3 regions of the Leucobacter exalbidus genome follow, and region 2 is predicted to be linked to each of the others. Evidence: predicted binding sites of a transcription regulator. Region 2 holds the regulator's gene; each other region holds the start of a gene.
The links. The regulator LexA, encoded in region 2, represses DNA repair genes until DNA is damaged. The targets are predictions, from matches to a motif close to TCGAACANNTGTTCGA.
Positions count from the first base shown of each region.

Region 1: the regulator LexA is predicted to act here: its motif matches at 2,538-2,553, upstream of uvrA (excinuclease ABC subunit UvrA).
Region 3: the regulator LexA is predicted to act here: its motif matches at 5,703-5,718, upstream of JOF28_RS11775 (HNH endonuclease signature motif containing protein).

Region 1 covers NZ_JAFIDA010000001.1:520,345-528,469, reverse strand. Annotated here, with positions in the region: gene JOF28_RS02405 (GatB/YqeY domain-containing protein) at 1-129, opposite strand, end outside; gene JOF28_RS02400 (HNH endonuclease signature motif containing protein) at 360-2,219, shown strand; gene uvrA (excinuclease ABC subunit UvrA) at 2,622-5,504, shown strand; gene uvrC (excinuclease ABC subunit UvrC) at 5,543-7,522, shown strand; gene rapZ (RNase adapter RapZ) at 7,519-8,125, shown strand, end outside.
Region 2 covers NZ_JAFIDA010000001.1:3,100,721-3,108,845, reverse strand. Annotated here, with positions in the region: gene JOF28_RS14020 (cytochrome c biogenesis CcdA family protein) at 1-41, opposite strand, end outside; gene JOF28_RS14015 (DsbA family protein) at 41-865, opposite strand; gene JOF28_RS14010 (histidinol-phosphate transaminase) at 894-1,976, opposite strand; gene JOF28_RS14005 (hypothetical protein) at 2,043-2,474, opposite strand; gene lexA (transcriptional repressor LexA) at 2,729-3,382, shown strand; gene JOF28_RS13995 (methylenetetrahydrofolate reductase) at 3,476-4,378, opposite strand; gene JOF28_RS13990 (uroporphyrinogen decarboxylase/cobalamine-independent methonine synthase family protein) at 4,375-5,619, opposite strand; gene metE (5-methyltetrahydropteroyltriglutamate--homocysteine S-methyltransferase) at 5,627-7,966, opposite strand.
Region 3 covers NZ_JAFIDA010000001.1:2,598,813-2,606,937, forward strand. Annotated here, with positions in the region: gene JOF28_RS14590 (helix-turn-helix transcriptional regulator) at 1-1,489, opposite strand, end outside; gene JOF28_RS11755 (iron-dependent transcriptional repressor DtxR) at 1,743-2,435, shown strand; gene gdhA (NADP-specific glutamate dehydrogenase) at 2,545-3,897, shown strand; gene JOF28_RS11765 (NlpC/P60 family protein) at 4,471-5,193, shown strand; tRNA gene JOF28_RS11770 (tRNA-Arg) at 5,369-5,441, shown strand; gene JOF28_RS11775 (HNH endonuclease signature motif containing protein) at 5,994-7,760, shown strand.

The DNA.
Region 1 (8,125 bases), 2.6 Mb from region 2:
GGCGCCAAGAGCCGAGCGAATAGCCAGCAAACGGCGCTCAGCGGCGTCCTTTGCGTCGCCGGGCTCGGCCGCGGCGCGGTCTTTCATAGCTGTGCGCTGCGCAATGGTCAGTTCTGCTTTCAGGTCCACGTGGGATCTCCTCAATTTGGTGAATCTTGCCTGCGCGCGCGGCAGCTCGCTCGGCACGAACGAACGCGTCGAGTGCGTCACCACGACACCCTGTGTAGATTATCGCGCTCACGTGTCGCCTGGCATGGAACGGGCTGCGAAACTGGGCAAAACGGTCCCGGATCAGGCCATCCCGCCCCCAGAAAATCGACAGATCCCGCAATGTCTGAGGGTGATGCGATCATGGAAACATGAACTTCAGCACCTCTCTTCTCGATCAGCTGGCGGCGGCCTGCCAGCTGATCCACGAGGTGCCAGAAGCGGCGTCGATGCCCGCCGAAATGCAGCAACTTTCCGACGCTGATTTGGTGGCGGTGCTCGAACGGGCGGCCGCGCTCACGCGTGCGGCCGAGCGCATTCAGATCACGGCCTCGGGAGTGGTGGCTCAGCGTTCCACCCGGGCAATGGGGCACAGCGGGGTGGCGCAGTCCCGCGGCCACCGCAATGCGGTTTCCCTGGTGCAGCAGATCACAGGGGTAAGTAACGCGCAGGCCGCCCGCGAGGTTCGGGTGGGGCAATCCCTCCTCGAAACAGCTGTGGCCGTCGACGGGGGCGGTGAGGGTGAAGCCACCGAGTCGCAGCAGATACCGGGTGAGCAACCAGCTGCGAGTTGGCACGCAGCGCTTGATCAGGCCTTCAGTGCCATGCAGATTACCTCCGATCAACACAGCGCGATTCGTGTGGGGCTGGGCGACCCGCCCACGCCCACTGAAGCTGATGTCGCGGCGGTAAAGGCAGCCGCTACGGCGGCGGGCGAACAAGCAGCGAGTTCGGGCGAAGTCTCAGATGAAGAAGCGATGTGCAGGGCGGTGGCAGTGTTTCATGGGGCGTGGAGCCTCGCGGTCGAACACCTGCTTGACGAAGCGCCGATTCGCACGGTCGAGGAGCTGCGTAAGACGGCTCGGGCGGTGCGCGACAAACTCGACCCCGAGGGGGCCGAACAGCGATTCTCTGACCGATACGAGGCCCGCTCGCTTCGCATGTGGGTTGACGCGAAGGGCGTGCACCACGGCTCATTTACCTTTGATGATGAATCGGCGGCTTGGGTGCGCAGCCTCATCGACGCGGCCATGCGCCCCCGCAGGGGCGGCCCTTCATTCGTGAACCCGGCCGAGAAGGCACAAGCAGCTGAGCTGCGTGACGATCCCCGCAGCAACGAGCAGCTCACCCACGACCTCCTCATCGAGGTGCTGGTGGGTGGCACCCTGGCCACGGTCGAAGACGTATTTGGCGTGCGCCAAGCCGGAGTTCGGGTCGTGCGCGTCATTGACACAGGCGCCGACACTGATACCGGCGCCGACACCGATACCGGCGCCGACACCGATACCCGCGCTGACACCGCATTCCTCGAGGATGACGGAACCCCGGTTCCGGTCGGGGTTGCGGCCCGCACCGTGTGCAACACGGGCATCGTGCCCGTCACTACCGACCGGGCCGGCAACCCCCTCAACGTAGGCCGTGAGCAGCGACTCTTCACCCCGAAACAACGCATCGCACTTTCATTGCGCGACGGGGGATGCAGATGGCGGGGCTGTGACCGGCCCGCAACTTACTGCGAGGCCCACCACATTAATGCGTGGGTGGCCGACGGCGGCCGCACCGATATTGATCGAGGAATCCTGCTGTGCCGGTTCCACCACATGCAACTCCACCACAACGGCTGGAAAATCACCCGCGGTGGCGGTGGCGGTGGCGGTGGCGACGACGGTGCCAACACCAACACCAGAAATCCTCGTGGCGAACCATTCGTCCTGCATCCACCAGGGGGAGCGCCCGAAGATGCGATCGAACTCCCCATCAGGGCCGCGAGGGCTTATGCGTGGAGCGGCACCGCGCAACCCTCGGTAAGATTCAGGCCGGGCCGCAGCCGGCCACCCCAAATGGTGCCACCCGAGACATGGCGCGGCTTACGCCCCCTCGGTGGAAACACCAGGGCGCGAACCCACGCTGCAGCCGCAGCGACCGCGGCCGACAAAACGAGAACCGGTCACTCCCGAATAAGCGATGAGACCAGTGGACGTGAGCCGCGATCGGGCGAGGCAAGACCCTAAATTCGCTTCGGCCAGAGAACTCTGCCTAGATCTGCCCAGCACGATGGCCAACGGTGGTCCTGGGTGTGTAGCCAGAGCAGCTTGCATGCAAAGCATGGCGGTCAGCCCGCAGGGGACGGTGGATGCTGATCCGGCGCAGGTAGTTGGTATGGGCGTAGGCATGTAGGTGTAGGTGTAGGTGTAGGTGTAGGTGTAGGTGTAGGTGTAGGTATGCGTCCGCCTGCTCGAGAACGGCCGTTGCCCACTTTTATCGCGGTGCCCAAAGCCCACGCCCATTTCTTTGAGTTCTTCCCGTTGCTGACAGCTCCCTTGAAATATTCGTAGATATGTTCGACCACTCAGGTTGCGCAGGCCTAAGATGGATTTGTGACCTCGCGAAGCACTTCAGCCACCCCAGCCCCTATCCGTTCCTCTGCCGCGCACGCGCAGATCAGCGTTCAGGGGGCCCGCGTCCACAACCTGCAAAACGTGGACCTCAAGATTCCTCGTGACTCGATGGTGGTGTTCACCGGGTTGTCGGGCAGTGGGAAATCAAGCCTCGCCTTCGACACCATTTTCGCCGAGGGGCAGCGCCGCTATGTCGAGTCCCTGAGCGCCTACGCCCGCCAGTTCCTCGGCCAGGTAGATCGCCCCGACGTCGACTTCATCGAGGGCCTCAGCCCCGCCGTGTCCATCGACCAGAAGTCCACGAACCGCAACCCGCGGTCAACGGTCGGCACCATCACCGAAATCTACGACTACATGCGCCTGCTGTGGGCCCGCATCGGCGTACCCCACTGTGCCCAGTGCGGTGAGAAGATCGCCGCCCAGACCGTGCAGCAGATCGCCGATCGCCTCATGCAGCTGCCCGAGCGCACCCGTTTCCAGGTACTCGCCCCCGTGGTGGTCAAGAAAAAGGGTGAGTTCGTTGATCTCTTCCAAGAGCTCGCCGCCACCGGTTATTCTCGCGCCATCGTCGACGGTGACCTCATTCAGCTCTCCGATCCGCCCAAGCTGAAGAAGCAGGTAAAGCACGAGATCTCGGTCGTCGTCGACCGCCTCGTCGCCGGCCCCGATGCCCTCGGTCGCCTCACCGACTCCCTCGAAACCTCCCTGAAGCTTGCGGGCGGCATCGTCACCATCGATTACGTCGACCTCGACGCGAAAGATCCCGAGCGCACCCAGCAGTTCTCCGAGCACCTCTCGTGCCCCAACCAGCACCCCGTGCAGCTCACCGAAATCGAGCCGCGCACCTTCTCCTTCAACGCCCCCTTTGGCGCCTGTGGCACCTGCTCAGGCCTCGGCACCAGCATGTCGGTGGACGAAGACCTCGTGCTGGGTGACCCCGAGCTGTCGATCACCGAAGGCGTCATCATCCCCTGGACCAGCCAGGGCAAGAGCCTCTACCAGTACTACGACAAGTTGCTGCGGGGTCTCTCTGAAGATCTCGAGTTCTCACTCGATGACCAGTGGGGGAGCCTGCCCGAAGAAGTGCAGCAGGCCGTGCTCTACGGCAACAACTTCAAGGTGAACGTGCGGTGGAAGAACCGTTTCGGCCGCGAGGTGAAGTACAGCTCGGGGTTCGAAGGCGTGATTCCGTTCATCGAACGCCAGTACGCCGAAGCCGAAAGCGACACCAAGCGTGACCGGTGGAGCGAATTCTTGCGTGAGGTGCCCTGCCACGCCTGTAACGGTCAGCGCCTCAAACCCGAAGTGCTCGCCGTGACGATCAACAGTGAATCCATTGCAAACGTGGGGGAGTTTAGCCTCGAGAACGCCAAGCGTTTCTTCGACGAGGTCACCCTCACCGAGCGTGAAGCCAAGATCGCCGCCCAGGTGCTGCGCGAGATTCGGCTGCGCTTCAACTTCCTCATCGAGGTCGGCCTGGGCTACCTTACACTGGCGCGTGCCGCCGGCACCCTGTCGGGCGGCGAAGCCCAGCGCATCAGACTCGCAACCCAGATCGGATCAGGGCTCACCGGCGTGCTCTACGTGCTCGATGAGCCGTCGATCGGCCTGCACCAGCGCGACAACCGCCGCCTCATCGAGACGCTAATCAAGCTGCGCGACCTCGGCAACACCCTGATCGTCGTCGAACACGACGAAGAAACCATCGAGGCCGCCGACTGGATCGTCGACATCGGTCCCGGGGCCGGCGTCGAGGGTGGCACCGTCGTGCACTCCGGCAAATACGCCGAACTGCTGAGCAACACCCGCTCCATCACCGGCGATTACCTCGCCGGGCGCCGCGAGATCGAGACCCCCAAGAAGCGCCGCAAGCGTGACAAGCAGCGCGAGCTGAAGGTCGTCGGCGCCCGATCGAACAACCTGAAGGGCGTCGACGCGGTCTTCCCCCTTGGCGTCATGACCGCGGTCACCGGCGTCTCAGGCTCGGGTAAATCCACCCTCGTCAACGACATTCTGTACCGCGTGCTCGCCAACCAGCTCAATGGTGCTCGCCTCGTCGCGGGCAAGCACACCCGCATCACGGGCCTCGAGCACCTCGACAAGGTCGTGCACGTCGACCAGGCACCCATCGGTCGCACCCCGCGCTCCAACCCCGCCACCTACACGGGCGTCTTTGACAAGATTCGCAACCTCTTCGCCGAGACTGTTGAATCGAAGACGCGCGGCTACCTGCCCGGTCGCTTTAGCTTCAACGTGAAGGGCGGCCGCTGTGAGGCCTGCTCGGGTGACGGCACCCTGAAGATCGAGATGAACTTCCTCCCCGACGTGTACGTCGCGTGTGAGGCCTGCGGTGGCAAGCGCTACAACCGCGAGACCCTGCAGGTGAAGTACAAGGGCAAGAACATTTCTGAGGTGCTCGATATGCCCATCGCCGAAGCCGAGAAGTTCTTCGAACCGATCTCCTCGATTCACCGCTTCATGAAGACCCTCGTGGACGTGGGCCTGGGGTACGTGCGCCTCGGCCAGAGCGCCACGACACTTTCGGGTGGCGAGGCACAGCGCGTGAAGCTTGCGACCGAGCTGCAGAAGCGCTCCAATGGCCGCAGCATCTATGTGCTCGATGAGCCCACGACGGGGCTTCACTTCGAAGACGTGCGCAAGCTGCTGCTCGTGCTCAACGGCCTGGTCGACAAGGGCAACACCGTGATCACCATCGAGCACAACCTCGACGTGATTCGCAGCGCCGACTGGGTCATCGACCTGGGCCCCGAGGGTGGCTCGGGCGGCGGCATGATCATCGCCGAGGGCACCCCCGAGCAGCTCGCCAAGCATCCCGACAGCCACACCGGCCACTTCCTCGCTGAGGTGCTGCACGGGCGGGCGAAAGCCTCAGCGTGAACTCGGGCCTAACTTCCGATACGGGAGTGAGCTCGGGGATGGGCGAGGACGCGGGCGAAGGCCTGGGTGATGGCGTGGGGCCGTTCGGCGAGACCGACCGGCGCCACGAGTTTCGCCCTGCCCAGGGCGAGATCCCCACCAGCCCCGGGGTGTACCGTTTCAGCGACCGTCACGGGCGCGTGCTGTACATCGGCAAGGCGAAGAACCTGCGCTCACGGCTCTCGAACTATTTCCAGCCGTTGCACGCCCTGATGCCGCGCACCCGGCGCATGCTCGCGCTCGCGGCGCGCGTCGACTGGACGGTGGTCGCGACCGACACCGAGTCGCTCGTGCTCGAGCACACCTGGATCACCGAGTTCAAGCCGCCCTTCAACGTCCAGTTCAAAGACGACAAAACCTACCCGTACCTGGCCGTCACCCTGCGCGAGGAGGCCCCGCGCCTCACCATCACGCGCAACGAGAAGATTCGCGGCGCCAAGTATTTTGGCCCGTACCCCAAAGTGTGGGCGTTGAAAGAAACGACCGCGCTGCTGCAGCAGGCCTTTCCCATTCGCACCTGCAACGACGCCGATTACAAGCGCGCCATGCGCTCGGGCAAACCCTGCCTCGCGGGCCAGATTGGTCGCTGCGCGGGCCCCTGTTCGCGCCAGGTGACGCTCGAGGAGCACCGGGCACGCGTCGAAGAACTCGTCGCGTTCTTAAGCGGCGGCGACACGAGTCACCTGCGCGCCCTGCAACAAGGCATGCGTGAGGCGGCGGCGACTCAGCGCTACGAAGAAGCGGCTCGCCTGCGCGATCAGGCGAGCGCCGTCGAACACGTGCTCGAGAAAAACTCAATCGTGTTCGGGCACGACGTGAACGTCGATGTCTTTGGGCTGCGCTCCGATGAATTGGCGGCGGCCGCGCATCAATTTATTGTGCGCGGGGGCCGGATCCGGGGCGAACGCAGTTGGATCGTCGATGTTGAGCTCGATGATTCCCCAGCCACGCTGCTTGAGCAGGTGATCCAGTCGGCGTACGACGGCGACCGGGTGCCGCCCGCGCAGATTTTGGTGCCCCAGGCGCCCGCGAATCAGCCCGAGCTTGAAGCCGCGCTCAGCCTGAAGCGACCCCGCGGCGGCAAGGTGAGCGTGCACGTGCCCGAGCGCGGCGACAAAGCCCAGCTGTTTGAACGCGCGGTGCTCAACGCCGGCGAACACCTGATGCGCTACAAACTCAAGCGTTCGGCCGATATCACCGCGCGCACCGACGCCCTCGCCGAGCTGCAGCAGTCCCTCGATATGAGCGAACCGCCCCTGCGCATCGAGTGCATTGACGTTTCGCACCTGCAGGGCACCGGCGTCGTGGCGTCACTCGTCGTGTTTGAAGATGGGCTGCCCGCGAAGGGCGCCTACCGCAAGTACCGCATTGAGCAGACCACCGACGATACCGACTCGATCTATCAGGTGGTGTCGCGGCGTGCGGCGCAACTGAACGCTGCGAAAGCGGCGGGGGCGGCCCCCAGCGGCATCTACCGCGATCGCCCCCAGCTGCTCATCGTCGACGGCGGCGAACCGCAGGTGAAAGCGGCGGCCCGCGCCCTGGCCGAGGCCGATATTCATGACATCACCCTCTGCGGCATCGCCAAACGTCTCGAGGAGGTCTGGATTCCCGAAGATCCCTTCCCCGTGATCCTGCCGCGCACCAGCGAAGCGCTGTTTTTGGTGCAGCGCGTGCGCGATGAAGCCCACCGCTTCGCCATCACCTTCCAGCGTCAACGTCGCAGCTCGTCAATTTCCAGTCAGCTCGCCGAAATTCCAGGTCTCGGGCCGAAGCGCGTCACTGCGCTGCTGAAACATTTCGGATCGGTGACGCGTTTGCGGGCTGCTTCGCGCGATGAATTGGCCTCCGTGCCGGGTCTCGGCGAGTCACTTGCAGATGTAGTTCTTAGTCACCTGAACGTGAACGGCTCACACGGGGGCGCGGCTGACGCTAAGATTGATGAAGCATTGCAAACAAACGAGGGAGGTGCTGAGTGAACGAGCCAGTCTCAAAACAGGAGATTCTTATCGTCACCGGCATGTCTGGTGCCGGTCGCAGTACCGTCGCAAACACGCTTGAAGACCTCGGCTGGTACGTCGTAGACAACCTGCCGCTTGCAATGTTGAAGACGCTCGCCGATATGGCCGACCGCTCAGGCGGGGCCCTGCCACGCATTGTGGCCGTGGTGGATGTGCGCGGTCGCGACCTGTTCGCTGACATTCAGCACACCGTCGCCCAGCTGCGTGAAACCGCCACCGTGCGCGTCGTCTTCCTTGATGCCACCGACGAGATTCTGGTGCGCCGCTACGAAGCGGTGCGCAGGCCCCACCCCCTACAGGGTGAATCGGGGAGCCTGCTCGAGGGCATCAGACTCGAACGCGAGCGGCTACAAGAGCTGCGCGCTTCGAGTGATGTGGTGATCGATACGTCGCGTTACAACGTGCACGATCTGTCCACCGCGACGCGCGAGCTGTTCTCTGACGAGAATACGCCTGGCCTGCAGCTGTCGGTAGTCAGCTTTGGGTTCAAATACGGCGCCCCCACCGACGTCGACCTGATGGTTGATATGCGGTTCCTACCCAATCCTTTCTGGGAGCCTG
Region 2 (8,125 bases):
AGCACGCCGCCGAGAAACGCTCCCGCCAGCGTCAGGTTCATTATTTCTCGGCGACCATCGAGTCGAGGAACTCGCGGAAGTAGTCGATGGGCTGGGCGCCGCTAAACGCCTGCCCGTCGACGGCGAAGAAGGGCACGCCCGTGACGCCGAGTTCGCTCGCCTCGGTCGTCATCTGGGTGACCTCGGCGCGCAGGTCTTCGCGCTCCATGTCGCTCGTGAACAGCTCAATATTGGGGACGCCAGCGGTGCGGGCGTGACCGATGAGTTCTTTCGTCGTCAGCTCGGGGTGCCCAGATTCTGGGGCTGCCTCGTAGACGGCGTCGAGAAACTCAAAGTACTTACCCTGCTCGGCCGCGGCCCGGGCCGCCGTTGAGGCACGCAGCGACTCCTCGCCGAAGAATGCAACGTCGTGCATCTCAATGCGCACCTTGCCCGAGTCGACGTACTCCTTGACGACGTCGGGGAGGGTATCGCGGGTGTACACCGCGCAGTAGGGGCAGCGCAGGTCTACCCACTCTGACAACACGACGGGGGCGTCGATGTCACCGATGGCCATCGGGTCGCCCTCGATGCGTCGTTCAACCACCGGTGCGGCACCCGTTGCGGGCTGCTCGGCGGCAGCGCCGTCGACCTCGCCGGTGAGCTCGGGGGTCGTCGCTTCGGGCGCCGCGTTACCGGCGCCGTCTGCCACTGCCACTGCCACTGCCACTGCAGCCTGGTTACCCGAGGAGTTCTGCGACCACATCACACCCCCGAACACCAACGCGAGTGCCGCGATCACGGCAAGCATCACGTTCCACAGGCGCGCGCTGCGCAACCGGCGTTCGAGGATGTGACGGGGCAGAACTTCAGGGGCTGACGTCATGCCTCGACCCTATAGGGAGAGCTTCTGGCTAGGAGCTGAGAGTTGTGAGCTCGGTGATGGCTCGAATAACCTCGGTCGTTTCGGCCTCGGTGCCCGCGGTGATCCGCAGGTGGCCTGCGATCCCCAGGTGCCGGATCAAAATGCCCCGCGCACGCAGTTCTTCGAACATGCCATTGGGATCCAGGAAGCCGCCCACGAGAATGAAGTTGGCGCCCGAATCGTGCACGCGGTAGCCAAGCTCGGTGAGTGCCGCGGCCAGCCGGTCGCGCTGCACCCGAATGTCATCAACGGTCGCGAGCATCGTGGCTGCGTGCTTGATTGCGGTGGTCGCCGCGGCCTGCGTCAGCGCCGACAGGTGGTACGGCAGCCGCACGAGGCGCAGCGCATCGATGACCGCGGGGTCGGCCGCGAGGTAGCCCAGGCGCACGCCGGCGAAGGCGAAGGCCTTGCTCATGGTGCGTGATACGAGCAGGCGGGGGCGCCCCTCGAGCAGGGTCACCGCGCTCTCGCGTTCGTTGTCGAACTCGAAGTAGGCTTCGTCGACGATCAGCATGCCGTCGAATGCGTCGTAGGCCGCGAGAATCGTTTCGCGGTCGAGCGGCGTACCCGTCGGGTTATTGGGGCCGCACAAGATCGCGATGCTCGGGGCGTGCTCGGTCAACGCCGCGCGCACACTCTCGGGGGTGAGCCGGTAGCCCGTGGGGCGTGGCACGTCGATGTAGGCGGTGTCGGTGCCGTCGGCAAGCAACGGGTACATGGAGTAGGTGGGGCTGAAGCTCAGCAGAGTGCGGCCGGGGCCACCAAAGGCCTGCAGCACCTGCTGCAGCACCTCGTTTGAACCGTTCGCCGCCCACAGCTGCTCTGCGGTGAGGCCGTGCCCGAGGTACCCGGCGAGCGCTTCACGCAACTCAACAAAGTCACGATCGGGGTAGCGGTTCGCGGTGCGCACTGCACGTTCGAGCGCTGCCGCAATATCTGCGACGACTTCGTCGGGAATGGGATGGGTGTTCTCGTTGACGTTCAGGCTTACGGGCACCGGATCTTGCGGGGCACCGTAGGGGCTCTTGCCGACGAGATTTGCACGGAGGGGGAGGTCGCTCAGACTGGTCACCCACTCAGTCTACGATCTCCTGCGTAGTTCACTGAAACAGACTGCGTTGCGTTACGGGCGGGTGCGTTACAGACCCAGCTCATCGGCAGACATCACCGCGGGGCTTTCGGTGTACCGCAGCGGCACCGCGATGGACTGTCCCACGACCACGTCAGAGCCCTGCAACTGGTTCAAGTGCACGATCTCGGCGACGAGGTCACGCGGATCCATCGACGGGTCGAGCTCGGTGGCGAGCTGCCACAGCGACGCCCCGGGGGCCGCCACCACGTACCCGAACGTTGCACCACTGCCCTCGTTGGCGGCGATGGCCGGGGCCGCTGACAACGACGCGATCAGCGCGAGCGAGGCCGCCGCACCAAACACACCCAGCGCACCAAACACGAAGCGCCCTCTGCGCGTCAGCCGAATGCTTGCCGTGGGCTGCGCCGCCTGGCGAGCGGACGAGTACTGCCCGGTAACGCGTCGCGCCGCAGGCAGCTGCGTCAGTGTTGCACTCATAGTCGAGTTCCCTTCAAGTGGATTGTCGCAGTCATGCGAACATCTGTTTCGAATATATCTTCGAAAGATCGAAAGAGCAACCTCAGAATCGAAGTTGTTTTGCACGAAATACCACGACACTCGAACACTTGTTTGGCCAAGTATCAGGCAGTCGGTAGAGTTTCGAACTAACGAGAGCACTCAAGCAGGTACCACCGACATTGCAGTCAGCAGCCCCGGCGACAGTGCACCACCACATCGAAGGAGCAGCAATCATGGTCGATATCGCACGTCGGCTTGAACGCCTCAGCGATAAACAGCGCTCAATTCTTGAGTTCATCGCGAGCTCCGTGGAAGACCGCGGCTACCCGCCGAGCATGCGCGAGATCGGCGACGCCGTCGGCCTGTCGTCGCTGTCGAGTGTCACCCACCAGCTCAGCCGCCTCGAATTGGCGGGCTGCATTCGCCGCGACCCGCACCGCCCGCGCGCACTCGAGGTACTCATCGACCCCACCGCTCCGGCGGCCCCCGCTGAGCCGCCCGTGCAAGCCGAAGAGACGGCATATGTGCCACTGGTGGGCCAGATCGCCGCCGGTGTGCCCATCACCGCAGAGCAGCAGGTCGAAGAACTCATGCCGCTGCCCCGCCAGCTCGTGGGCGACGGCACGGTCTTCATGCTGCGCGTCGTGGGCGACTCGATGATCGATGCGGCCATCTGCGATGGCGACTTTGTCGTCATCAGGCAGCAGCGCGAGGCCAACAACGGCGATATTGTTGCCGCGATGCTCGATGGCGAAGCCACCGTAAAGGTGTTTCGCAGGCGCGACGGTCACACCTGGCTGCTCCCCCGCAACAGCGCGTTTGAGCCGATCCTGGGCGACTACGCCGAGGTGCTCGGCAAGGTCGTCGCGGTGCTGCGCTCGATCTAACTAGCCCCACACACCAAATAACGCGAGCTGCTCATCGATAGTGATGAGCAGCTCGCGTTCGTTGTATATAGGTAAGCGCAGAACGAGCCCGCGTTACACCGCCACCGGTGCCAGCAGTTCGAGCTCACGCAGCACGGCGAGCACGCGCTCGTGCCGGTTAAAGGTGTAGAGGTGCAGTGACGGGGCCCCGCCCGCCAGCAGCTCTTTCGCGAGCGCCACCGAGTGTTCAACACCGAGCTCTGGGGCGTATCCCCCGGCCTCCTCGATCTCACGCATGAGCTCGGCGGGAGCCGGGCGCCCGGCAAGCTCAGCCACCTTGCGCAGCTGCGCGGCCGTCGCCACCGGCATCAGCCCCGGTAGCACCGGCATCGTGAGGCCCGCATCTCGCGCGTCGCTCACATAGCTGAGGTATTCGTCGGCGTTGAAGAACAGCTGCGAAACCGCGAACTGCGCCCCGGCTTCCTGCTTCGCCACGAGCCAGTCAATGTCCTCAGATCGTGACCGCGACAGCGGGTGCCCGTTGGGGTACGCCGCGACCGAGGTGCGCCCCACGCTCGTGAACGCGGGGCGTTCTGCACGCGCCTGCGCCACGAGCTTGACGAGTTCGAGCGAACTCAGCGACCCCGACACCGCAGGGTCATCTTCGCTCGCCCCGCGCGGCGGGTCACCCCGCAGCGCAAGAAAGTCGTGCACGCCGGCGTCCATAATCGCGTGAATGGTCTCGAGGATCGCCTGCCGCGTCTCCCCCACCGTGGTGAGGTGTGCGAGCGGCAGCGCGTTCGTGTGATCGCGCAGGTAGCGCACGAGATCGCGCGAGGCATCACGGTTTGATCCGTTGGCGCCGTAGGTCACCGAGATGAAGTCGGGGCCCACCGCCGCGAGGTGCTGCACCGCATTGCCCAGGGCGAGCGCGGCGGCCCCGCTGCGGGCGGGAAACACCTCGAACGAGAACCTCGGCCGGGTCGGAGCGCTGCCGGTTAAGAGGACGTCACTCATACCAATACCTCCGCGGGCCTGCCCGCAAGCTCTGCGCTCGCCCGGCGGGTGCCGCGCACGCGCGCCGCGATCTTGGCAAACGCCACATCGCGGGCAAAGTCGGGCGAACCGTGCCTGGGCTTCTCATCGATCAGGTAGGGAGAGAACCCGCAATCATCGGTCGATCCAATGAGCTCGGGCGGCACGAAGCGCGCGGCCCGCACCAACTGCTCGGCGATTTCCTGCTCGGTTTCGAGCTTCGGGTTCGTCGGGTTCGTCACCCCGAAGAGCACGCGCGGCGCGCGCTTGCCCGCGCTCGCGAGGTCGCGCAGCTGGCGGCCAACGAGCCGGGCCACGCGATCCGGATCAGCTTCTCCCGCCGCCTGCACCAGAAAGTACCCCGCTTCGATCTGAAACAGCTCGGGGATCAGCTCGGCGTAGTCGACGTCGGCGCTGTGCGCGCTGTCGTGGTCGTTGCCCGGGCAGGTGTGCACGCCCACGGCGTCGCGCAGCTCGGGCGGCACGCGGTCGAGCACGCGGTTGATGAGCTCGATGAACCCCGACAGCGCTGCGGGCCCGGCCCACGGCGCGCGCAGGTCGCGGCGCAGCGCAAGCCGCCCCTCGGTGAAGTCGATGGTGACGCGCGAGGCGCCCGCAGCGAACGAGCGGCGAATATCTTCGGCGCACCCCGCCACGACATCGTCGAGAAACTCGGCGCGCGAGTAATCAATGGGCACCTCGGGGGCTCCGGGGGCCGCGAGCAGCCCATCGGCCGGCATCATCAGCGACAGCATCGACGGCGACACCACCGCCTGCTTCAGCGGCAAGTCGGTGAGGGCGCGCGCCGCGGCCACGTCGGCGGCCGCCCACGCGCGAAACGCGAACGGTGCGCGGGTGAGCGCGGGGATCACGCGGTGGTGACCATCGGCGAACACGGCAAACACGGGGTCTTTGCCGGGCTCACCGCGATCCGGATTCGCACCCAGCGGGTAGCTCGCAAAGCTCTGCCGACGCTGCTCACCGTCAGTGACGATGGGCGATCCGGTGTCGGCGAGGCGGGCGAGCGTCTCGCGCACCGCCCGGTCTTCCTCCGCGGCCACTTCGGCCGCCAAGGCGAGACCGGTGTCGGCGTCGAGCACCGCGCGCTGCAGCCGCGCGGGCCGCGGGAGAGAGCCGACCGGTTCGGTCGGCAGCTCGCCCACGGGCCACGCCGCGGTGGCGCCGGCAGCGGCGCCACTCACGGAAGCAACAGTGTCAGTCACGGCTCGCCTATGACGCGACGCCGGCGAGCGCGGCCTCGCGCACCTCGCGCGCCGCACGCACCAGGTTCGTGAGGCTCGCGATCGTCTCGTCGTAGCCGCGCGTCTTCAAGCCGCAGTCGGGGTTGACCCACAGCTGCTGGCCGGGGATGCTGGCGGCCGCGATGCGAATCAGCTCGGCCTGCTCCTCGGTGCTGGGCACGCGGGGTGAGTGGATGTCGTAGACGCCCGGGCCGATGCCGCGCGAGTAGCCGTGGTCGCCCAGCGGCACGACAACGTCCATGCGGCTGCGGGCTGCCTCGATGCTCGTGACGTCGGCGTCGAGGCCGTCAACGGCGTCGATGATCTCGCCGAACTCTGAGTAGCACAGGTGCGTGTGGATCTGCACGTCGGCGCCAGCGCCACCGGTCGCGAGGCGGAACGAACCCACCGACCAGTCGAGGTAGGCGGCCTGGCGATCGGCGTCGAGCGGCAGCAGCTCACGCAGCGCGGGCTCATCGACCTGCACGATCTTGATGCCGGCCGAAACGAGGTCATCGATCTCGTCGCGCAGGGCAAGCGCCACCTGGTTGGCGGTGTCTTCGAGCGGCTGGTCATCACGCACGAACGACCACGCGAGGATCGTGACGGGGCCCGTGAGCATGCCCTTCACGGGGCGCTCGGTGAGCGACTGGGCGAAGGCCGACCAGGCAACCGTCATCGGCGCGGGGCGTGACACATCGCCCCACAGGATCGACGGGCGCGTGGCGCGGGTGCCGTACGACTGCACCCAACCGTTCTCGGTGACCGCGAAGCCGTCGAGCAGCTCGGCGAAGTACTGCACCATGTCGTTGCGCTCGGCCTCACCGTGCACGAGCACGTCAAGCCCGATTTCCTCCTGCAGGCGAATAACGCGCTCAATCTCTTCGCGCAAGAAGCCGTCGTACTGCGCCTGATCGATCTCGCCGCGCGTGAACGCGGCGCGGGCCTTACGAATCTCGGTGGTCTGCGGGAACGAACCGATTGTGGTCGTCGCGAGCTGCGGAATTCCCAGGTCAGCCTGCGCATCGCGGCGCTCCTGTTCGGTCACGCGGTCGCGCTCGGGCTGACCGGTGGCTGCAACGCGGCTCCGGATCCCGTCCACGCGCACACCCGCCGCCTGCGCACGATCTGCGAGGGCTGCATCGGTGTCGGCGAGCTCGGTCTCGATCGCTGCGGCGCCCTCGACGAGGCCACGGGCGAGCGTGGCCACCTGGCCGACCTTCTGATCGGCGAACGCGAGCCAGCCCTTGAGCTGCGCGCTGAGCTGCTGCTCGTCTGCCACATCGTGGGGCACGTGCTGCAGGCTGTTGGAGGTGCCGATCACGGTGCTGATGCCCGCGGTCTGCAGCTGCTCAGCCTGTGAGAATGCGCGGCGCAGATCGGTGCGCCAGATGTTGCGGCCGTCAACGACGCCTGCGACGAGCTGCGTGCCCGTGAATGCTGCGGCGAGGTCGCCCGAGGCGAGGGCCGCGGTAGGCAAGCTGCCGCGCACAAGGTCGGCTTGCACTGCTTCAACGGGAAGCTTGCCGAGGCGCTCAAGCGCCTGCGACGAGTCGCCGTAGGGGGCCGTGAGCAGAATCTGGGGGCGGTTTGTCGCTGCACCGAGCACCGCGTAGGCACGCTCAACCAGGGCGAGCGTCTCGGCGCGGGGCACCGACAGCGAGTCTGACACGAGGGCGGGCTCGTCGAGCTGCACCCAGCCGGCGCCAGCTGCGGCGAGCGCGCCCAGCAGTTCGGCGTAGACGGCGACGACGTCGTCGAGGCGGTCGATGGGCGCGAAGCCCTCACCCGCGTCATCGGAGGCCTTGGCCAGCAGCAGGTAGGTGACGGGGCCGACGATGACGGGGCGTGACTCGATGCCCTGCTCGCGTGCCTCGGTGACCTGGGCGACGAGCTGCGCGGGGTTTGCCTTGAGCCCTGTGTTCTCGTCGATCTCGGGCACGCTGTAGTGGTAGTTCGTGTCGAACCACTTGGTCATTTCGAGCGGCTGCAGCTGGTCGTTGCCACGGGCGAGCGAGAAGTAGATGTCGAGGTCGCTGCCGGTCACGCTTGCGAAGCGGCCGGGGATCGCGCCGAGGGCGAGCGTGGCGTCGAGCACCTGGTCGTAGAAGCTGAAGCTCTCGGGGATCGCGCTGCCCACGGTGGGGAGGCCGAGCTCGACGAGGCGGGCGCGGGTGGTGGCGCGCAGTTCGCGGGCGGTGGCCTGCAGCTCTGCCTCGGTCGTGTTGCCCTTCCAGAACGATTCGATCGCGCGCTTGAGTTCGCGGCGACGACCAATACGGGGGTATCCCAGAATGGTGGCCTGAGACAGCGGAGAGATTGCAGACATGCGAGATCCTTCGACGGTGAGGGAAGCGCTCCGGTTTGGGCGCCGTTGGTGTTCCCTAAAGTAATCGCGCAGGCCACCCGGTGGTGTTTTATGTCGCCGTGTGAATTACGTCAAGTTACACGCTGCCCGCGCCACTCGCCCAAGATCTACCCCCACTAA
Region 3 (8,125 bases), 500 kb from region 2:
ATTCGATGGCCTGCAGCTCGGCGATGGCGGCCGCGGTGTCAACGGGCGGCACCACCAGCAACCTGATGGTGGCCACAAGCATTGCCGCGTGCACGACGGGTTCGATGCTGTCGATCTGGGCCGTGTCATTGAGCAGCCGCACGATGGCGTGCCCCGAGAGCTGCTCAGTGTCGTAATCACCGATGAGGCTGGCGAGGCGAGCGGCTTCGAGTAGCGCGACGGCCCGCTGCTGGGGCCGCAGATCGGGGTGAGCGCCCACCCGCACGGCGAGCCGCAGCGCTTCGTGCGGGTTGGTGCGGCGCACGCCGAGATCGAAGGCGTTCCACAGCCAGGCGGCAGGAAGATCACGGTCGGCGAGCAGCCCGACGGTCACGAGCCTGATGAGGCGCTCGGGAATGTGCACGGGGTCGAGGCCGTGGCGATCAGCATCGAGCAAGTCGAACACGGTGTCGTAGATTTCAAAGCGCCGTGTCGGGGCGAGCGAGGCCCGAATGGACTCGGCGAGCAGCGCGTGAGTGATGACGAGTGCTTGTCGGTCGGGGTGTTGCCGCCACGACAGAAACCCGAGGCTGAATAGGCGCGCCAACACCGTTGCATCGAAGCTGCGCAACAGGCTCGACTCGGTGACGGGCTCGGCGAGCGCAATCACCTCGAGCATGCGGCGCTCGTCATCGGTGCACCCCGACGTGTGAATCTCGGCGAACTCGCCAGATACCGAGTCGTCACCGCGCGCGACCCAGGCGACCCCGCCGTTGCGCTGCAGCCGGCCAGAGCTTGCCGCGTTGAGACCGAGCGCTGCGAGGCCGTAGCTGGTGCCGCGGGCGAGCTCGTGCCAACGGGCCAGGGTGTCGTGGTCAATGCGCTGCACGCCCAACAGGGTCGACAAATATTCGTCTGCGTCTTGGAGATCGAGCGGAGCGACCGAGAGCTTGGTGTGCCCCAGCCCGCGCATCAGCGACTCCACCTCATTGCTCAGCCCCGTGGCGATCGCAATTGTGCGGGGGGCGTGGGGGTGACTGATGATGAGTCTGAGAAGCTGCAGGTCACCGGGGGAATACGCGTCGACGTCGGGGGCGATGAGCGTCATAGCGGGGCGCAGCGCATCTGAGGCGAGCGAGGTCAGAATGTGGTTCGCGCGCTCCTGCGGCGTCGCGGCGATCGAAAAGTCATTGCCGAACACCGAGTTCACGCCGCTTGCGCCTGTGGGCGGAGTGGGCAAGACGGTGACGGGGGAGGCCGCAACCGCGACGGAGTTCACCCCTGAACGCGAGTCGCCCTGGGGCTCTTCGGCGGCGAGAATGCGTGCCGCTGAGGTCGCGAGAAAGAGGCGACCATTGCCGCGCTCACCGAGCAGCAGGGTCAGCGAACCGACCTCTCGCGTGGCCTCCAGCACCTGCGCGAGCCTGCGCGCGGGCGGCCGGGCGGCAGGGAATTGTGGCGTGACAGGTGACGACCCGGTGACACCGAGCCGTTGCAGTTCAATATTCAAAAGAGGTCCCCATGCTATCGCCCCACACAGGCGATACACCCATTTTCTGCTTTTGACTATCTATTGTAAAGCTTTGTAGAAAACATGCGTTTGTTAGACCCGGTCTGCATTCATTTTTGGACACCGTCCCAGAAGCGGTGTGGGGCTCAATATTTGAGGCCCCACGGGGAGCGACGCGGGGCCAAGATGTCGGCATGCACAGGCACTATGCCGTATGGTGGAAACCGTATATAGGTGAATGAGGAGGGTAGCGATGGCGGATCTTATTGATACGACGGAAATGTACCTCCGCACAATTCTTGAGCTCGAAGAAGAGGGGATCGTGCCTCTGCGCGCACGTATCTCTGAACGGCTCGGTCACTCGGGCCCCACGGTTTCGCAGACGGTGGCACGCATGGAACGCGACGGCCTCGTCGTCGTTACCGATGATCGCCGCCTCGAACTCACTGTTGACGGCCGCAGCAAGTCGGTGCGCGTGATGCGTAAGCACCGCCTCGCAGAGCGCCTGCTCTCTGACGTCATTGGCCTCGAATGGCCCTACGTGCACGAAGAGGCATGCCGCTGGGAGCACGTGATGAGCGAGCGCGTCGAGCGTAAGTTGCTCGAGATTCTCGATCACCCCACCGAATCTCCCTATGGCAACCCGATCCCCGGGCTCGAAGAGCTCGGCGAGATTCGCGCCGGATCTTTCCAGACCGGCGTCGTGGGCCTCGTTGAGCTGTTGATCGAAGCCGATCGCACCGCCACCGCGCGCATCAAGCGCCTGGCCGAACCGGCGCAGGTTGATCCGGAGCTGCTGCAGGACCTGGCAGCTGCTGGGGTCGTACCCGGCAAACAAGCTTCCTTTACTAGGCGCGGCGACATCGTGCGCGTCGAGGTAGATGGAATGAGTGATGCGATCGATCTCCCCATGGAGATCGCCGCTCATATTTTCGTCTCACTATAGAGACACCGCTCGTTTGCGGCTTTCTCGCACGCGGGCAGACCAGTGTGAGGAATTAGCCCAATTGAGGGCTGTCCTCCCGTAACGGAGTTGATAGACCGAGGAGTCCAAGTTGTCCCTTCCTACCCCTGAAGCGCACATTCGCGCGGTCACTGATGCGGTTCAGGCTCGCAGCACAGGTGAGCCTGAATTCTTGCAGTCAGTGCATGAGGTACTGGAGTCACTGCCTCCTGTGCTGGCCGAACACCCCGAATTCATTAGCGGCGGCATTCTCGACCGTCTCGTTGAGCCCGAACGCCAGCTGATTTTCCGTGTGCCGTGGGTTGACGACCAGAACCAGGTGCGGGTCAACCGCGGGTTCCGCGTGCAGTTCAACTCGGCGCTCGGCCCGTACAAGGGTGGGCTGCGGTTTCACCCCAGCGTGAACCTGTCGATCATTAAGTTCTTGGGCTTCGAGCAGATCTTCAAGAACGCGCTCACCTCGCAGCGCATCGGCGGCGGCAAGGGCGGGTCAGACTTCGACCCGACCGGCAAGAGCGACGGCGAAGTGATGCGGTTCTGCCAGAGCTTCATGATGGAGCTCGTGCACCACATCGGTGAAGACACCGATATTCCCGCCGGCGACATCGGCGTGGGCGGCCGCGAAATCGGTTACCTGTTCGGTCAGTACCGCCGCAGCACGCAGCGCTACGAATCGGGCGTGCTCACCGGCAAGGGTGTTGGTTGGGGCGGTGCCGAAGTGCGTACCGAGGCCACCGGCTACGGCGCAGTATTCTTCGCAGAAGAAATGCTGCTGCGCGTGGGCGAGGCCATCGAGGGCCGCCGCGCCATCGTGTCGGGCTCGGGCAACGTGGCAACCTACGCCATCGAAAAGATTCAGCAGCTCGGTGGCAAGGCCATCACCGCTTCTGACTCGAGCGGCTACGTCGTTGACGAGGCCGGCATCGATCTTGAGCTGCTGAAGCAGGTCAAGGGTGTCGATCGCGCTCGCATCTCTGAGTACGCAGAGCGTCGCCCCGGTGCGCACTTCGTCTCGGGTGGATCGGTGTGGGATGTGCCGGGTGCGCTTGCGTTCCCCTGCGCCACGCAGAACGAGCTGCACGAGTCTGACGCCCGCACCATGATCGCTAACGGTGTGCGTGCCGTCACCGAGGGCGCGAACATGCCCACGACCCCCGCGGCGGCCGAACTGTTTCAGCAGGCCGGCGTGCTGTTTGGGCCGGGTAAGGCCGCGAACGCCGGTGGCGTCGCCACCTCAGCGCTCGAGATGAGCCAGAACGCAGCCCGGTCGCGCTGGGATCGCGACACCAGCGAGAACCGTCTGCACAAGATCATGCGCGACGTGCACGAGGCAACCTACGCGGCTTCGGCACGCTACGGCCGCCCCGGCGACTACATTCTGGGTGCGAACTCGGCCGCCTTTGTGCGGGTCTCGCAGGCCATGCTTGAACAGGGCCTGATCTAGCCCGTCGACTTTGGCGCCGCGCGCCTGAAAGAACTGCTCCTCTTGGTTGGTCACTGAACTTTTCAGTCCAGCTGCGGGGAGCAGTTCTTTTTGCCTGTTTTGGGGAACAGTTGCGGCTATTTTCCCAAGATTGGCGATTTGTGGGAAAACAGGGCTGCAGGGTTTTCGCCTATAAGAAGGGGGAAATCGGCTGGCGGGGAATGCTGCGGAGAAGGCGTTCAGTGTTGAGTTCGCGGTTGTGGCTGCGGTTGCGGCTGCGCTTGTGGTTTCGCACATGGGCTGGGGCGGGTGTGCTGGGGCGATCCGGGGCAGGCATGTCAGTTACTTAGATAGCGCGTAAGTCTCTCGATATCGAGACAACCCTGAAAATGGTGAGGGCCGAAAATTGGCGTAAAACAGCCAACATTCAACCTCTAGCTGAGGGATTTCGGTCTCAGCGTGACATTCCCGTTATCTTCAGTTACCCTTGAACGGTCGCGAACTCTAGCGGTTCGCACCCTTTAGTAAGAGAACGTACGCAAACGAAGTTAGGCAGTTATTCTCGTGAGTTTTACTCCCAGCACGGACCTCGTGGTGTCTGCACACACCCCGAAGCGCTCAGTATCCACCTCGAAGCGCTTCGCCCAGATGGCCGGCGCGGCCGTACTGAGCGTTGGCCTGGTCGGCACGTTCAGCCTCCCGGCTTACGCAGTGGCACCCGAAGTTCAGGGCATCCCTGATGGCTTCGCCGCTGCTCAGTCACTCGAGACCTCAGACGTCGACGCGGCACCGCTCGCCCTCGCTGCACCCGAGGGCGCAGTCGATTCAGAGATCGTCGCAGCCGAGAAGGCTGAAGCAGAAGAGAAGAAGGCTGCAGAAGCAGCTGCCAAGGTTGCAGAGGAAGCAGCTAAGGCTGCGGCCGCTGCTCCGGCTGGCGCAGCTGCGGCTGCTCCGGCAGGCGCCCCTACCGGCGTTGACGTGCCCGCTGGCGCTGGCGCCCAGGGTATCGTGTCGGCTGCGCTCGCGCAGCTGGGCGAGATGCAGGACTGCACCGCGCTCGTCGAGCGTTCACTGCGGGCCATCGGTATTCCTGCCGGCGACCTTGGCACCCAGATCGGTGAATACACCGGCCTCGGTGGCGTCAGCGTTGCGGGCGGCGACTACGCACCCGGTGACGTGCTCATCTGGTCGGGCCGCCACGTAGCCGTGTACATCGGTAACGGTCAGGCAGTTCACGGTGGCTACGGTGGAAACCAGACCGTCGTTGCAAGCGCGTTCCTCGACGGTTCGCCTGACGGCGTCGTTCGCTTCGGCTAATAGCCCAAGCTAATACCCGAGTCGTGCAGACTCACAACTAACTTCGTATAGACGAACGGGCGGGGCTCAGGCCTCGCCCGTTCGTTTTCTGCGTCTGTGGGCAGGCGTGTTGAGCGCGATAAGTGCTCGCTGACCTGCGCTATACTCGCAGGGGTTGAAAGGTAATTTCACCTACGCCTTGGTAGCTCAGTGGATAGAGCACTTCTCTCCTAAAGAAGGTGTCGCGGGTTCGATTCCCGCCCAGGGCACAAATTAAAGAATCATGAAATACCAGGTCATGGCCTAAATCGGGCTCTCGGCTGAAGCTTTCGCTTTTTAATGAAGGTGTCAGCGTGGGGCAAACGTGGGGCAGAAGCCCTGCAAACACCGTTGGGCGTCGACGACGCTTGCGGGAAGAGCTATGTGCTTTCGCGGTGCCGCGCAGAGATCTTTGGATGCTGTGGTGGCCTCGGTGTTGGCTTCGGGTAGCCGGTGCGCGTACTTTCTTATCATTGCGGTTGAAGCGTGGCTAGAAGGTTTGTTAGTTTTGTGGGCGGTCAGTCGTCAACGAACTTCTTGGCCACACGGGCCATGACTGATGGGGTGGCTCTGCTTTGAGCCCTCAACGTGGGACATGTTCGCTAGGGTGCACCCTTCAAATGTGCATCAGCAGCCAGTCTGGGCGGCTGTTTGGACCTTTGGGCGTTTAGTTGCTGAGCTGTCTGGGGGCCTCAGCGCATTACCGCACGTATTTCCGCGGATTCTCGCGGCAGAACGCCCCATCGAAGTTGAATGTCGGGGGTCCCTGAGACAATGTTTACATGAAGTTCTCACTGCTGGAACCACCGACGGAGTTGCTCGCTGCACTCGATAACGTCGTGTCAGGAATCCAGGCAGTGCGTGCGCAAATCAGTTCCCTGCAAGCAGCCGAAGCACTTCTCCTGCAGGCGGGGTCAACGATTGCGGAGGGGATCGCGCAGTGCATTCCCCACGGGGTGCAGTCGGGTCGTTCGCTCGCGAAGAGCCAAGCGATGGCTTACCGCATGGTCCACACCGATATCGGGGCCGCGGTACACGAATCGGATCGTACGGTGGCCGCGAAAATGGAACGCGCGACTGACCTCATCACTGACTACCCGGGAACATATCGGGCGTTGGCCGCGGGCCGGGTATCTGAAGGGCACGTGCGCGCGATCGTGGATGCGGGCGTCATTATTACCGACGCGAAGCGGCGCGAGAAGTATGAGCGGGAAGCATTGCAGTTGGCGGAGGCGGAGACGGTGGGGCGGGTGCGCCCGCTCGTGAAGGAACTTGCCGAGCGGTGTGCCGAAGTGACCATCGATGAACGTCACGAGCGTGCGTGTGCGGGCCGCAACGTGATGGTGATTGACCGGGAAGACGGGATGGCTGATCTGATCGCCCATCTCCCCGCAGCCCTCGCGCATGGCATCAAGGACAAGGTTGATCAGCTTTCCCACCACATCATCGCGAACCGTAATACCGAAACCTTCGGCGATAAAGCAGGTAAGGGCGGTGCTGGGGGAGAAGCCGCGGCATCCGAAGACGGTGCGAGCGACTCTGGCGAAACCAGATCTCCCGAGATCGTGGATACCCGCACGACGGATCAGGTGCGTGCTGATCTGTTGTGTGACATGTTGTTGACGAGTGATCCTATGAAGACGATGACGACGGGTACCCCGATGGGTGGTATCACGGCGCGGGTGCAGGTGATCGTGCCGATCACCCGACTCACGGGAACCACCACCGGAACTACCACAGGAACCGGAACCGCGACCGGGACCGAAGATACGGCGGGAAGCGGCAGGGGCCACCCGGCTTCGCTTGCCGGTTACGGCCCCATCGATACTGATACCGCGAAAGACCTGGCCTGCGCGACCAGCAGCTGGGAACAAGTGAAGGTGGATGCCGAAACGGGCACCATCATCACCGTGGATACCTACCGGCCCTCGGCAGAGCTACGAAGGTTTCTGGGGGCGAGAGACCAGCACTGCAGATTCTTTGGGTGTCGCATGCCGCTACGAAAATGCGACATCGACCACACCATTGACGCGGCCCTGGGCGGGGCAACGAGCAGTGACAATTTGGGCCACATCTGTCGCCGACACCACACCCTCAAACACGCCACTCCCTGGGAAGTGATCCAAGACAAGAATGGTGTGTATACGTGGACGAGTCCCACCGGGCGGAAATATGAAGACATACCCGAGAGCGCGGTGAGATTCAGACCAGATCCCCCGGGTGAGGGGACGGATGGGCCCGAAACCCCGGACGGGTCGCCCCCTGATCAACCACCTGGAGCAGAGCAACCACTCTCAACAGAAGCAACTGAAACAACAGGCGTGACTGAGCGGCCCCGGGCAGAGCGGGTCTCAGCGGAATCGGTGTGGGGGCCGGGCTGGGACAAGCCTTTCGTGCCACGCACCTCGGCAAAGCGGGCGGCGAGTGACTCTACCGAGAGTGACTCCACTGAGAATCGCTCCACCCAGGGCGACTCCATCAAGAATCGCTCTACCGAGAACGACCGCACCGATTCCCCATCAGATTGGTGCGATGACGAACCCTTCTAGGGGTAGGTGGATTGGCGGGGTGGGAGCCTAAGGAAAAGCGCAAGCTGTAGCGGATGCAATGACGGGTTCGCTGAGGCCTGCGGCAATTGCTGCTGAGCACCTGCAAGTGAAGGCTCTTGACCTGAACCCGCTGCTGACGGTGTGACCTCTCGACTTATGTCGGCGCTGGCGTGCGCCACTGCTGTTGGGGTTGGGGTTGGGGTTGGGGTTGGCCTGGATATCGGTGCTGACGTTGGGGTCGGTGCTGGCTTGGACGGAATCACTGACGCTGACGCTGATGTCAGTGCTTGTCTTGTCTCAAAGCAGCTGCTCTTGCGCTTGTTCCTGCTTGGGTTTCAGGCTGCACTAGTCGAGTGTGGGCTGGG